Paraburkholderia fungorum: one gene and its partners. The protein of the gene in region 1 interacts with the protein of each later gene in a pairwise test. Links are inferred from orthologs where the notes say so. Each region holds a gene or a part of one and is shown in the gene's direction. Other genes may lie near its edges.

The links.
Region 2: the proteins of accC (region 1) and cysM interact in binary tests that used the Escherichia coli proteins (3 or more experiments, as listed by UniProt). The link is inferred for Paraburkholderia fungorum from one-to-one orthologs.
Region 3: the proteins of accC (region 1) and ribD interact in binary tests that used the Escherichia coli proteins (3 or more experiments, as listed by UniProt). The link is inferred for Paraburkholderia fungorum from one-to-one orthologs.

What each region holds. Positions count from the first base shown.
Region 1 is NZ_FNKP01000001.1:3,412,914-3,416,887, forward strand. The notes cover bases 1-2,831. They hold accC (acetyl-CoA carboxylase biotin carboxylase subunit), read left to right. Parts: upstream 1-647; coding sequence 648-2,015; downstream 2,016-2,831. Other genes in these bases: accB (acetyl-CoA carboxylase biotin carboxyl carrier protein), read left to right, coding at 57-521; prmA (50S ribosomal protein L11 methyltransferase), read left to right, coding at 2,019-2,831. Also shown: more of prmA, read left to right, coding at 2,832-2,921; BLS41_RS15150 (zinc-ribbon and DUF3426 domain-containing protein), read left to right, coding at 2,970-3,974. UniProt on the Escherichia coli protein: This protein is a component of the acetyl coenzyme A carboxylase complex; first, biotin carboxylase catalyzes the carboxylation of the carrier protein and then the transcarboxylase transfers the carboxyl group to form malonyl-CoA.
Region 2 is NZ_FNKP01000001.1:2,957,218-2,961,178, reverse strand. What follows is about bases 300-3,117. They hold cysM (cysteine synthase CysM), read left to right. Parts: upstream 300-1,166; coding sequence 1,167-2,069; downstream 2,070-3,117. Other genes in these bases: mltB (lytic murein transglycosylase B), read right to left, coding at 2,190-3,117; BLS41_RS13065 (ComEA family DNA-binding protein), read left to right, coding at 495-869; rfaD (ADP-glyceromanno-heptose 6-epimerase), read left to right, coding at 300-417. Also shown: more of rfaD, read left to right, coding at 1-299; more of mltB, read right to left, coding at 3,118-3,431; BLS41_RS13050 (histone deacetylase family protein), read left to right, coding at 3,680-3,961. UniProt on the Escherichia coli protein: Two cysteine synthase enzymes are found. Both catalyze the same reaction. Cysteine synthase B can also use thiosulfate in place of sulfide to give cysteine thiosulfonate as a product.
Region 3 is NZ_FNKP01000001.1:3,064,826-3,068,820, forward strand. What follows is about bases 389-3,240. They hold ribD (bifunctional diaminohydroxyphosphoribosylaminopyrimidine deaminase/5-amino-6-(5-phosphoribosylamino)uracil reductase RibD), read left to right. Parts: upstream 389-1,154; coding sequence 1,155-2,327; downstream 2,328-3,240. Other genes in these bases: hemL (glutamate-1-semialdehyde 2,1-aminomutase), read left to right, coding at 389-1,078; BLS41_RS13560 (riboflavin synthase), read left to right, coding at 2,343-2,972. Also shown: more of hemL, read left to right, coding at 1-388; BLS41_RS13565 (TIGR00366 family protein), read left to right, coding at 3,408-3,995. UniProt on the Escherichia coli protein: Converts 2,5-diamino-6-(ribosylamino)-4(3h)-pyrimidinone 5'-phosphate into 5-amino-6-(ribosylamino)-2,4(1h,3h)-pyrimidinedione 5'-phosphate.

The sequences.
Region 1 (3,974 bases):
AATTTGAGCCGGCTCTCGCAAGCGCCGGCACTTTTTGCATTGAAAGGGGCTTCCTGATGGATCTTCGTAAACTGAAAACTCTGATCGACCTCGTCTCGGAGTCCGGTATTTCCGAACTCGAAGTGACCGAGGGCGAAGGCAAGGTGCGTATCGTCAAGAACGCGCCGCCGGTTTACGTCCAGCCGTCCGCCTCGTACGCGCCGCAATACGCGCAACCGGCCCCGCCGATGGGCGGCGAAGCGCCGGCTGCTGCGGCTCCGGCTACTCCGGCTGTCGCCGCGCCGCAAGGCCACGTGGTGACCTCGCCGATGGTCGGCACGTTCTACCGCGCGCCGTCGCCAGGCGCGGAGCCGTTCGTCCAGGTGGGCGACACGGTCAAGGAAGGCCAGACGATCTGCATCATCGAAGCGATGAAGCTGCTCAACGAAATCGAGTCGGACAAGTCCGGCGTGGTGAAGGAAATCCTCGTCGAAAACGGCCAGGCGGTCGAGTACGGCCAACCGTTGTTCGTGGTCGGCTAACGCGGCACGCTTTGCGCTTTTTGCGCCTGCCGCCCGCGTGCCCGCTGTCCGGGGTGCGCGACCGATCCTCAGAGGCAGCCGGTGTTGCATTCAACCCGGCGCCCATTGATGAGTCGAAAAACCGCTATGTTTGAAAAAATTCTCATTGCCAATCGTGGCGAGATCGCGCTTCGTATCCAGCGCGCCTGCCGCGAACTCGGCGTCAAGACGGTTGTCGTCTATTCAGAAGCCGATAAAGAAGCCAAGTACGTAAAGCTCGCCGACGAGGCGGTCTGTATCGGCCCGGCTCCGTCGAATCTGAGCTATCTGAACATGCCCGCGCTGATCAGCGCGGCTGAAGTGACCGACGCCGAAGCAATTCACCCCGGCTACGGCTTCCTGTCGGAGAACGCCGACTTCGCCGAGCGTGTCGAGCAGTCGGGCTTCACCTTCATCGGCCCGCGCCCGGAAACCATCCGCATGATGGGCGACAAGGTCACGGCCAAGCAGACCATGATCAAAACCGGCGTGCCTTGCGTGCCGGGTTCGGAAGGCGCGTTGCCGGAAGATCCGAAAGAGATCGTGAAGATTGCCCGCCAGGTCGGCTATCCGGTCATCATCAAGGCCGCCGGCGGCGGTGGTGGCCGCGGCATGCGCGTGGTCCACACGGAAGCGGCGCTGGTCAACGCGGTCAACATGACGCGCGAAGAAGCCGGCCGTGCGTTCGGCAACCCGCAGGTCTACATGGAGAAATTCCTGGAGAACCCGCGGCACATCGAAATCCAGATTCTGGCCGACTCGTTCAAGAACGCGATCTGGCTCGGCGAGCGCGATTGCTCGATGCAGCGCCGTCACCAGAAGGTGATCGAAGAAGCGCCGGCGCCGGGTATCGCGCGTCGCCTGATCGACCGTATCGGCGATCGTTGCGCGGATGCGTGCAAGAAGATGGGCTATCTTGGCGCGGGTACGTTCGAGTTCCTGTACGAAAACGGCGAGTTCTACTTCATTGAAATGAACACGCGCGTGCAGGTCGAGCATCCGGTGACCGAACTGATTACGGGCGTCGACATCGTTCAGGAACAGATCCGCATCGCGGCTGGCGAGAAGCTCGCCTTCCGTCAGCGCGATATCCAGTTCAAGGGTCATGCGATCGAATGCCGGATCAACGCTGAAGATCCGTTCAAGTTCATTCCGTCGCCGGGCCGTTTGACGTCGTGGCATATGCCGGGCGGCCCCGGCATTCGCGTCGACTCGCATGCCTACAATGGCTATTTCGTGCCGCCGAACTATGATTCGATGATCGGCAAGCTGATCGCTTACGGCGCCACGCGCGAACAGGCGATCAAGCGGATGCGCATCGCGTTGTCGGAAATGGTGGTGGAAGGCATTCAGACCAACATCCCGTTGCACCGCGAACTGATGCTGGACGCGAAGTTCGTCGAAGGCGGCACCAGCATTCACTACCTCGAAAACCGGTTGGCCGCGAAGCTGCAGGCCGCGCCGGAAGAAGCGTAAGTCATGAGCTACCGGGAACTGATCGCCGAGCTGGCACGCGAGCACGCGGAAGAATTCTCCGACGCGTTGCTCGAGTTGGGCGCGTTGTCCGTGTCGGTTGAAGATGCGGACGCCGACACGCCCGACGAACAGCCGTTGTTCGGCGAGCCCGGTCTCACGCCGGATCGCACGGCGTGGCAGCGTTCGCGCGTGATCGCCTTGGTCGCGCCGGAACAGGAGCCTGCCGTGCTGCTGACTGCCGCGGCCAACGAGATTGGTCTGGAGAACGCACCGACGTTCACCGTGCGCGTCGTCGAAGACCAGGATTGGGTGCGGCTCACGCAGTCGCAATTCGATCCGATTCCGATCGGCGAACGCATCTGGGTCGTGCCGTCCTGGCACGACGCGCCGGACCCCGAAGCACTCGTGCTGGAACTGGACCCGGGCCTCGCGTTCGGCACCGGCAGCCATCCGACTACGCGGCTGTGCATGGAATGGCTCGAGCAATCGGTCAAGCCGGAACAGTCGGTGCTCGATTACGGTTGCGGCTCCGGCATCCTCGCGATCCTCGCGAAGAAGTGCGGCGCGAATCCGGTGTACGGCATCGATATCGACCCGCAAGCGGTCGAATCGGCGCGTCACAACAGCGAGCGTAATCGCGCTGACGTCACGTATGGTTTGCCTGACGAATGCCCGGCCGGCGAGTTCGATATCGTGGTCGCCAATATCCTGTCGAATCCGCTCAAACTGATGGCGTCGATGCTGGTGTCGAAGGTCAAACCGGGTGGACGAATCGCACTGTCCGGCATCCTGGCGCGCCAGGCCGACGAAGTCGCGCAGGTCTACGCGCAGTGGATCGATATCGGCGTATGGCGCGAACACGAAGGTTGGATATGTCTAACGGGAACGCGCCGCGAAAGCCATTAGAATAAGGCGTATTGTCAAACCACCGGCCTTCTGGCTTACCGGCTCAATATGCTCCTGGCGACGCGTTGCCCCTTTTGTGAAACCGTCTTTCGCCTGCAACCGGCGCAGCTCGCGCTGCGCCGCGGTCTTGTACGCTGCGGGCATTGCCAGGAAGTGTTCGATGCGTCGAGCAGCCTGTTCGATGTAACCGAAGGCGGCGACTTCTCCACCGCCAAACCGGTCGCCGCAGCCGCGGCGATCGAAGCGCTTTCCGGCGTCCGTCCGAAAGGTCCTGACTTCAGCGCCGAAGCGTGGGACCCCTGGGCTCCCGCCACCGACGCCGCGATCGACAACCGTCTGCGGCACAACGCCGGCAACCTCCCGCTCTCGCCTGTTTCCACCGACGCGGGCGTTGCCGTCACCCCGCGCCATGCTACTGAGCCGGAACTGCCGGCCAGCGCTTTCACTACACCTCCGCCCGCCGACGAAGAACCGGTACTGGCAGATGCACCGCTCGACCCCTTCGCCTATCCGGCCGACGAAGAGCCGCCCGCAGAGCCGTCCATCGACGAAGCGCCGCGTGTCTGGCACCGGACCGAGCGTCCTTCAGAAACGCCACCGGATGAGCCTTTGCTGAACCCGTCCGCGACATTCCACGGCATTGCCGATAACGAACCGCATTTCGGTGCTGCGGCCGCAGCCACTGCGGCTGAAATGGGTGGAGCGACAGCCTTCGGCGCCGCAGCTGCCGGTCTGGGCCCGACCGATCCCGCCGCGCGTACGGCCGCGTCGGGCGGAAGCGGCGGCAGTGGCGCAGGATTTCCTCCGTCTCCGGTTGCAGCCGGCGGCGAGCCCTTCTCCGTCAACCCGGTGAACGACGGCGACGATCCGTTCCCCGTGGTGCGCGAAACCCGTCCCGCCAAACCCCGTCGGATGGGCTGGGCGATTGCCGGCTCGGTGCTGCTCGTTCTGCTGCTCCTCGCTCTGCTCGTGCAACTCGCGTGGTGGCAGCGCGAAACAGTGCTTGTGTATGTTCCGCGTTCGCAGGCGCTCTACGTGAAAGTCTGCTCGGAG
Region 2 (3,961 bases), 450 kb from region 1 along the record:
GCCGAAGGGAAGGTCAAGCTGTTTGGCGAATACAACGGTTATGCAGCAGGCGAGCAGACGCGCGATTTCGTCTCCGTCGAAGATGTCGTGAAGGTCAACCTGTTCTTCTTCGACAACCCGGACAAGTCGGGCATCTTCAACCTCGGCAGCGGCCGCGCGCAGCCGTTCAACGACATTGCGAGCACGGTGGTCAACACGCTGCGCTCGTTGAATAACGAGCCGGCGTTGCCGCTCGCGGAGCAGGTTCAGCGCGGGCTGATCGAATACATTCCGTTCCCCGACGCGTTGCGCGGCAAGTACCAATGCTTCACGCAAGCCGACCAGTCAAAGCTGCGCGCCGCCGGTTATGACGCGCCGTTTCTGAGCGTGCAGGAAGGTGTCGACCGGTACGTGCGTTGGCTGTTCGGCCAGGTGTAAATAATTCGGATACCTCTTTAAACTGGAATCTCCCGGTTGACGATGTTCGCCAACCGGTTGTACGAGGGAGATTCCATATGTTTCGAAAAATTCTGGTTACCGCGGCCATGCTGGCCGCCTTCGGTCACGCGTACGCGGCGGTCGACGTCAACACGGCTAACGAAGATGCGCTGCGCGGCATCAAGGGCATCGGTCCGGCCAAAGCGAAAGCCATTCTCGACGAGCGTACAGCGCATGGTCCGTTCAAGGACCCGGCCGACCTCGGCAAGCGCGTCAAGGGCATGGGCGGGCATACCGTCGAGCGCCTGCAGGCGGAGGGTCTCGCTGTCGGTCCGGCTGGCGCGGCTGCTAACGCGCAGGCTGCGGCGTCTTCACAGGCCAAAGGCACGACTGTTTCGGCCGATGCGTCCAAAGCCAACTCCGCCAACCCCACGGTGGTCGTGAAGAAATAGCGTCGTGCGGGCTGCGTCCGCGGCCCGCTGCCATTTGTTTCCCCCTTCATGGTCGGAGTGAAGCAGCACACTCCTTCAGCTGTCATGCAAATGACTGGCTCCCGCGGTACTCAGCCGCGGGCTTTTTGCGATCCGGTTCCCGTTGAATCTGTCTTCGCGTGTCGACGCGGCGCTCAGCATGGGAGACAAGCGGACTCGTGCATCCATGCGAGCAGCAGGGCCGCCCGGCAACGACGGGCACGGTAGTTTAGAATCGACAGATTGCAGACTCCCCGCAGCGACAGCACCCGAACCGATATGGCTTACAAAACGATTGAAGATACGATCGGCAATACGCCGCTCGTGCAGCTGGTCCGGCTTCCCGACGACGAAATCCGCAGCCGCAATAACGTGATCCTTGCCAAGCTCGAGGGGAACAATCCTGCTGGGTCGGTGAAAGACCGTCCGGCGTTGTCGATGATCAAGAAAGCGGAAGCGCGTGGGCGTATCAAGCCGGGCGACACGCTGATCGAATCGACCAGCGGCAACACCGGTATCGCGCTGGCCATGGCGGCGGCGATCCGTGGCTACAAGATGGTTCTGATCATGCCGGAAGATCTGTCGGTCGAGCGCCGTCAGAGCATGGCCGCCTACGGCGCGCAGATCATCCTGACGCCCGTCACCGGCGGCATGGAATACGCGCGCGACCTCGCCGAGCAGATGCAGCGCGAAGGCAAGGGCATCATCCTCGACCAGTTCGCGAACCCGGATAACCCGGCGGCGCACGTCGAAGGCACGGGTCCGGAAATCTGGCGCGACACGGAAGGGCGCATCACCCACTTCGTTTCGTCGATGGGTACGACCGGCACGATCATGGGCGTGTCCGCTTATCTGAAGACACAGAATCAGGCGATCGAGATCATCGGTGCGCAGCCGGAAGAGGGTTCGCGTATTCCGGGTATCCGCAAATGGCCGGAAGCTTATCTGCCGAAAATTTTCGACCGTAGCCGCGTGGATCGAGTTGAGAACGTGAGCCAGGCGGCTGCTGAGGCAATGGCGCGGCGCATGGCGTCGGTCGAAGGTATCTTTGCTGGCATCTCGTCGGGCGGAGCGTGTGAAGTGGCGCTGCGTATCGCGCGCCAGGTCGAGAATTCGACGATCGTGTTCATTGTTTGCGATCGCGGCGACCGTTATCTGTCCACCGGGGTGTTTCCTGCGTAAGCGTAGGCCGTTCGGTCAGCGTCACGGTAGTCAAATAAAAAGCGCCGGTCAGTTAAAAACTGACCGGCGCTTTTTTTGTACGACTCACGCCTGGGGCGTACCCGGCGCCTACCATTCAAACTATTGCGAAGGCGAAGCCGCGCTCGACGAAGCGCCGTTCCCGTTGCTGATCGCATTCATCGCGTCGCTGGCCTGCATCTGCTGCTTGATACGCTGCCCCAACTGATAAACCGCCAGCGCATAAAAGAAACTGCGGTTATAACGCGTCAATACGTAAAAGTTCTTCAGACCCAGCACGAACTCGGTGCCGCGTCCCGGAGACGGCAGATCCACCACCGTCACCGGCGTGCCCGCTTCGGCCGCGACATCGACATCCGGCTGATTCAGCAGCAAGCCGGCGCGCAGCAATTGCGAGAGCGGCCAACGCGGTTCAGGCTGACCATCGGCGGCAGCTTGCGCAACGCCCAGACTGCCCGCGTCCGAGCCGATTTTCCACACTACCGGCCGACCGCTTTCCCAACCGTTCTGACGCAGATAGTTCGCTACGCTGCCAATCGCATCCGCCTGATTCGTGCGCAGGTCGATCTGTTTGTTGCCGTCATAGCTCACCGCATATTTGACGATGCTGCTCGGCAGGAATTGCGGAATACCGATTGCACCCGTGTACGAACCGAGCACTGTGGTCGGATCGATTTGAGAATCGCGCGTCCAGACCAGGTAGTCTTCGAGATTCTTGCGGAAGGTCGCCTGACGATCTCCGCGATTCGCGGTAGCCGGGTAGTCGAAGCTGAGCGTGGTCAGCGCATCGAGCACGCGGAAGTTGCCCATGAAGCGGCCGTAAATCGTCTCCACCCCCAGAATGCCGACGATCACCTCAGGCGGCACGCCGAACTCCTCGTACGCGCGTTGCAGCGTGGCCTGGTTCGCGCGCCAGAAGCGCACGCCCGCGTTGATTCGCACCGGATCGAGGAAACGCGACTGATAAACACGCCAGTTCTTGACCGTGGGCGACGGCGACGGCGTCACGAGCTTGACCGCGGTCGCCGAATAACTCGCACCGGCAAACAGCGCGTGCAGCGCGGCCGGATCGAAGTCGTAGCGCGCGACCATATCGTCGATGAACACGTTGACGTCGGGATTGTTCGCGTAGCGCTGCGGGATGATCTCTTCTTCGAAAGTTTGCCCTTGCTGCGCGGCCGGTTGCGGCTGGCCTTGCGCAACCAGCACCGGCGGTTTCTTGCCGACGCTTTGCGCGACAGCCGGACTGGTTGCCATGAACATGCACGATGCAACGGACAATGCGGTGGCCAGCGTGCTGATGCGTAGCCGGTTTCGTGCGGACAGAGCAAGCTTGACGGTCATAGTGTGCAAAGAGGCAGAGCGAAAGAGACGGGAAAAAGGTTCGGGGCAGTATACCCGACGCCTTCTGCAAAACCGCGTCTAACACTGCGGGAAAGTCCCAGCGGCGGTGCCGCATTGCCATCGCATCGCAGCCACGTTCGGCGCGACGTCGTGTGGTAACTTGATAAATGTTGGCGCGCCGAGGGCGCGCTCCCCTGGATGGAGACACGCAGCGCGCGCTTCGAACGCGCGGCGCCGCAGAAGAAAACATGGCAACAGGTTTTTATTCCCACGCCGATTGTCTGCTGCACGACATGGGGCAATGGCATCCCGAATGTCCCGCGCGTCTGCAGGCCATCGAAGATCAACTGATCGCAAGCCGCATCGACTCGCTGATCGAGCGCGAGTCGCCGCCGCTCGCCGACGAAGCCGCGCTGCTCCGCGTGCATACGCAGGCGCATGTCGATTACATCCGCAGCCGTTCGCCCACTGAGGGCATCGCCGAGATCGATCCCGATACGACGATGAATCCGCATACCTGGCAGGCTGCG
Region 3 (3,995 bases), 350 kb from region 1 along the record:
CGAAGTGCTGGAGGCGGTGCAGCGCGTGCTGGGCAACGGCTTCTCGTTCGGCGCGCCGACCGAATCTGAAGTGGAAATCGCCGAGGAAATCTGCAAGCTGGTGCCGTCGATCGAACAGGTCCGCATGGTGTCGAGCGGCACTGAAGCGACCATGAGCGCGCTGCGTCTCGCGCGCGGCTTCACGAATCGCAGCCGTATCGTCAAATTCGAAGGCTGCTATCACGGTCATGCCGACAGCCTGCTGGTCAAGGCCGGTTCGGGTCTGCTGACCTTCGGCAATCCGACCTCGGCAGGCGTGCCGGTCGACATCGCGAAGCACACCACGGTCCTCGAATACAACAACGTCGCCGAACTCGAAGAGGCGTTCAAGGCGTTCGGCAACGAGATCGCGTCGGTGATCGTCGAGCCGGTGGCGGGCAACATGAACCTCGTGCGCGCCACGCCCGAATTCCTGCAGGCGTTGCGCCGTCTGTGCACCGAGTACGGCTCGGTGCTGATTTTCGACGAAGTGATGTGCGGTTTCCGCGTGGCGCTCGGCGGCGCGCAAGAGGTGTACGACATCACGCCGGACCTGACGTGTCTGGGCAAGGTGATCGGCGGCGGCATGCCGGCCGCAGCGTTCGGCGGACGTCGCGACATCATGGCTCACCTCGCGCCGCTCGGCGGCGTGTATCAGGCGGGCACGCTGTCGGGCAATCCGATCGCGGTGGCCGCCGGTCTGAAGACGCTGCAACTGATCCAGGCGCCGGGCTTCTACGACACGCTGGCCGCGCGCACCGCCCGTCTCGCGCAAGGTCTGTCGCAAGTCGCACGCGAAGCGAAGGTGCCGTTCTCGGCGGATTCGCTCGGCGGCATGTTCGGCATCTACTTTACGGACTCGGTTCCGGGCAGCTTCGCCGATGTCACGAAGAGCGACGTGCCGCGCTTCAACGCGTTCTTCCACAAGATGCTCGACGCGGGCGTGTACTTCGCGCCGTCGGCGTATGAAGCGGGCTTCGTGTCGAGCGCGCACGACGACGCGATCATCGACGCGACGATCGACGCAGCGCGCAGCGCATTCGCGTCGCTCGCGGGTTGAAGAAACGCGGCGCGAGCCGCACCTTGCTGAATACGAAGCTCTACCTAGTCTAGCCACCGCACCCGACCGGACACCGATGTTTTCGCAAACCGATTTCGTCCATATGGAACGCGCGCTCGCGTTGGCCAAGCGCGGCATGTACACCACCGACCCGAATCCGCGCGTGGGTTGCGTGCTCGTCAAGAATGGCGAGGTGATCGGCGAAGGCTTCACGCAACCGGCCGGTCAGGATCACGCCGAGGTTCGCGCGTTGAAGGACGCGCGCTCGCGCGGCCATGATCTGCGCGGCGCTACTGCTTACGTGACGCTCGAACCGTGCAGCCATTTCGGCCGCACCCCGCCGTGCGCGAACGCGCTGATCGAAGCGCAGGTCGCGCGCGTCGTCGCGGCGATGGAAGATCCGAATCCGCAGGTGTCCGGGCGTGGGCTGAAGATGCTGCGCGACGCCGGCATCGAAGTGCGTTGCGGCCTGCTTGCGCAGGAAGCGCACGAACTGAACATCGGCTTCGTGTCTCGGATGACGCGCGGCCGTCCGTGGGTTCGCATGAAAGTCGCGGCGTCGCTCGACGGTCGCACCGGTTTGCCGTCGGGCGTCAGCCAATGGATCACCGGCGAAGCGGCACGCGCGGATGGTCACGCGTGGCGCGCTCGCGCATCGGCGATTCTGACGGGCATCGGCACGGTCAGGGAAGACAATCCGCGCATGACCGTGCGCGCGGTCGATACGCCGCGTCAGCCGCAACGCGTGTTGATCGACAGTCAGCTCGATGTGCCGCCGGACGCGCAGATTCTGGCCGGTGCGCCCACGCTGATTTTCTGCGGCAATCTCGACCAGCGTCACACCGACCGCGCCAATGCATTGCGCGACCGTGGCGCCGAGATCGTGCAGATGGCGAACGCGGCCGGCAAGGTCGATCTGCCCGGCATGCTGAAGGCGCTCGGCGAACGCAACGTGAACGAATTGCACGTCGAGGCGGGCTATAAACTGAACGGCTCGCTGCTGCGCGAAGGTTGCGTCGACGAACTGCTCGTGTATCTCGCGCCGAACCTGCTCGGCATGGACTCGATGAGCATGTTCAACCTGCACGCACCCGACACGCTCGAAGGCCGCGTCAAACTGAATTTTCACGCAGTGGACCGGATCGGCGACGATCTGCGGATTCTCGCGCGCTTTGCGCCTCTGGCGGCGTCGCAAGCCAGCCCCGCAGAACCCGGCGACGATCCCGCGTCCTCCCCCGTTTCGAATTGATCAAGGACTAGCACGATGTTTACAGGAATCGTCGCGGCAGTGGGCCGCATCGAATCAGTCAAGCCTCTGGGCGCGGATGGCGACGCGGGCGTGCGCCTGAACGTCGAAGCCGGCGGCCTCGATCTCGGCGACGTGCAACTGGGCGACAGCATCACGATCCAGGGCGCGTGCATGACGGTGGTTGCGAAGACCGCGCATTCGTTCGAAGTCGATGTGTCGCGCGAAAGTCTCAATTGCACGGCAGGTCTTGGCGAACCCGGCGAGGTCAATCTGGAGAAGGCGCTGCGTGCGCACGACCGGCTGGGCGGACATATCGTGTCCGGTCACGTCGACGGACTGGGTACCGTTACGCATTTCGCGCCGGTTGGCGAGTCGCACGAATTGCGCGTGCTCGCGCCGCGTGAGATTGGCCGCTATCTCGCGTTTAAAGGATCGGTCACGGTCAACGGCGTGAGTCTGACCGTCAATTCGGTGAAGGATCGTGACGATGGGTGCGAGTTTTCGATCAACCTGATTCCGCACACGGTCGAGGTGACTGCGCTTAAGCATCTGCGCGTAGGGGCGAAGGTGAATCTGGAGATCGATCTGATTGCGCGGTATGTGGAGCGGATGTTGTCGACGGGTCAGGACCTGCGCAAGGTCTGACAGTCGGGTTGAAGCTGGCCTTCTGTTTTATCTGCTCGATGTCCGGTGGATGGAATGAAGGGCCAGCAGCGCATTGTAGATTTCGCCAATTAAAAACGAATCGAAGCTTCCCGCCGTCTCTTCCGGTGTCTCACACCCGACGCGCTCCTCCGGTTCACGGCCACGAAATCTTTAACTCTTCTACCCCTCCCCCTGCGTTGAAATTGATGCAGCTCGCGCATCGCGACAACGCTGCCAGCCGATCTGCTTCAGGCGTGTCCCTCCTCCGAATCCTTTTCGCGAAAACGGCCACCTGTCCCGCGAAAAAACATGAAATTCCAAATTCGATTATGTTTCGTCGTCGCAGCAAATCGCTGCGCGTAAGCGAACTGTATTTATCGGATTGGCGTCGGGTTGCGTGAGCAACCGACGCCCGCGTATCAGCGGAGCGAGACCATGGAAAAGAAGGGTTACGGGGGCACAGTGACGGACACGGCCGCGCCTCGGCAGGGCGTCGTAGGCGGCCTCGTTTATATATTCGAACAGGTGATGCCGGACCCGTTCGTGCTTTCAATTGGCTTGACGGTGGTGGTCAGTCTGCTGGCCTTTGCGTTCGCGCCGCACGCCTCCGTGCCGACGTTGCTGACTTCCTGGTACGGCGGCACATTCAACATTCTCGGCTTCGCGTTGCAGATGATCCTGATCCTCGCGACAGGTTACGCAATCGCCGAAGCGCCGATCGTGCAGCGCGGCTTGCGCGCCATGGCTTCACGCGTGCAGACACCGGCTCGGGCGGCGTTGCTGGTGTTCCCCGTGGTCGGCATCTGTGCATGGCTCAACTGGGGACTCGGGCTGATTGTCGGCGCGCTGCTTTCACGTGAGATCGCCCGGCGGGTGAAGGTGGATTTCGCATGGCTCGTCGCGGGCAGCTATTCGGCGTGGTCGATCTGCAATAGCGGTTTGTCGAGTTCGATTGCGTTATCGCAGGCGTCGCACGGCAACGCGTTGAATCTCGTGGAGAAAGCGACCGGCCAGGTCGTTCCA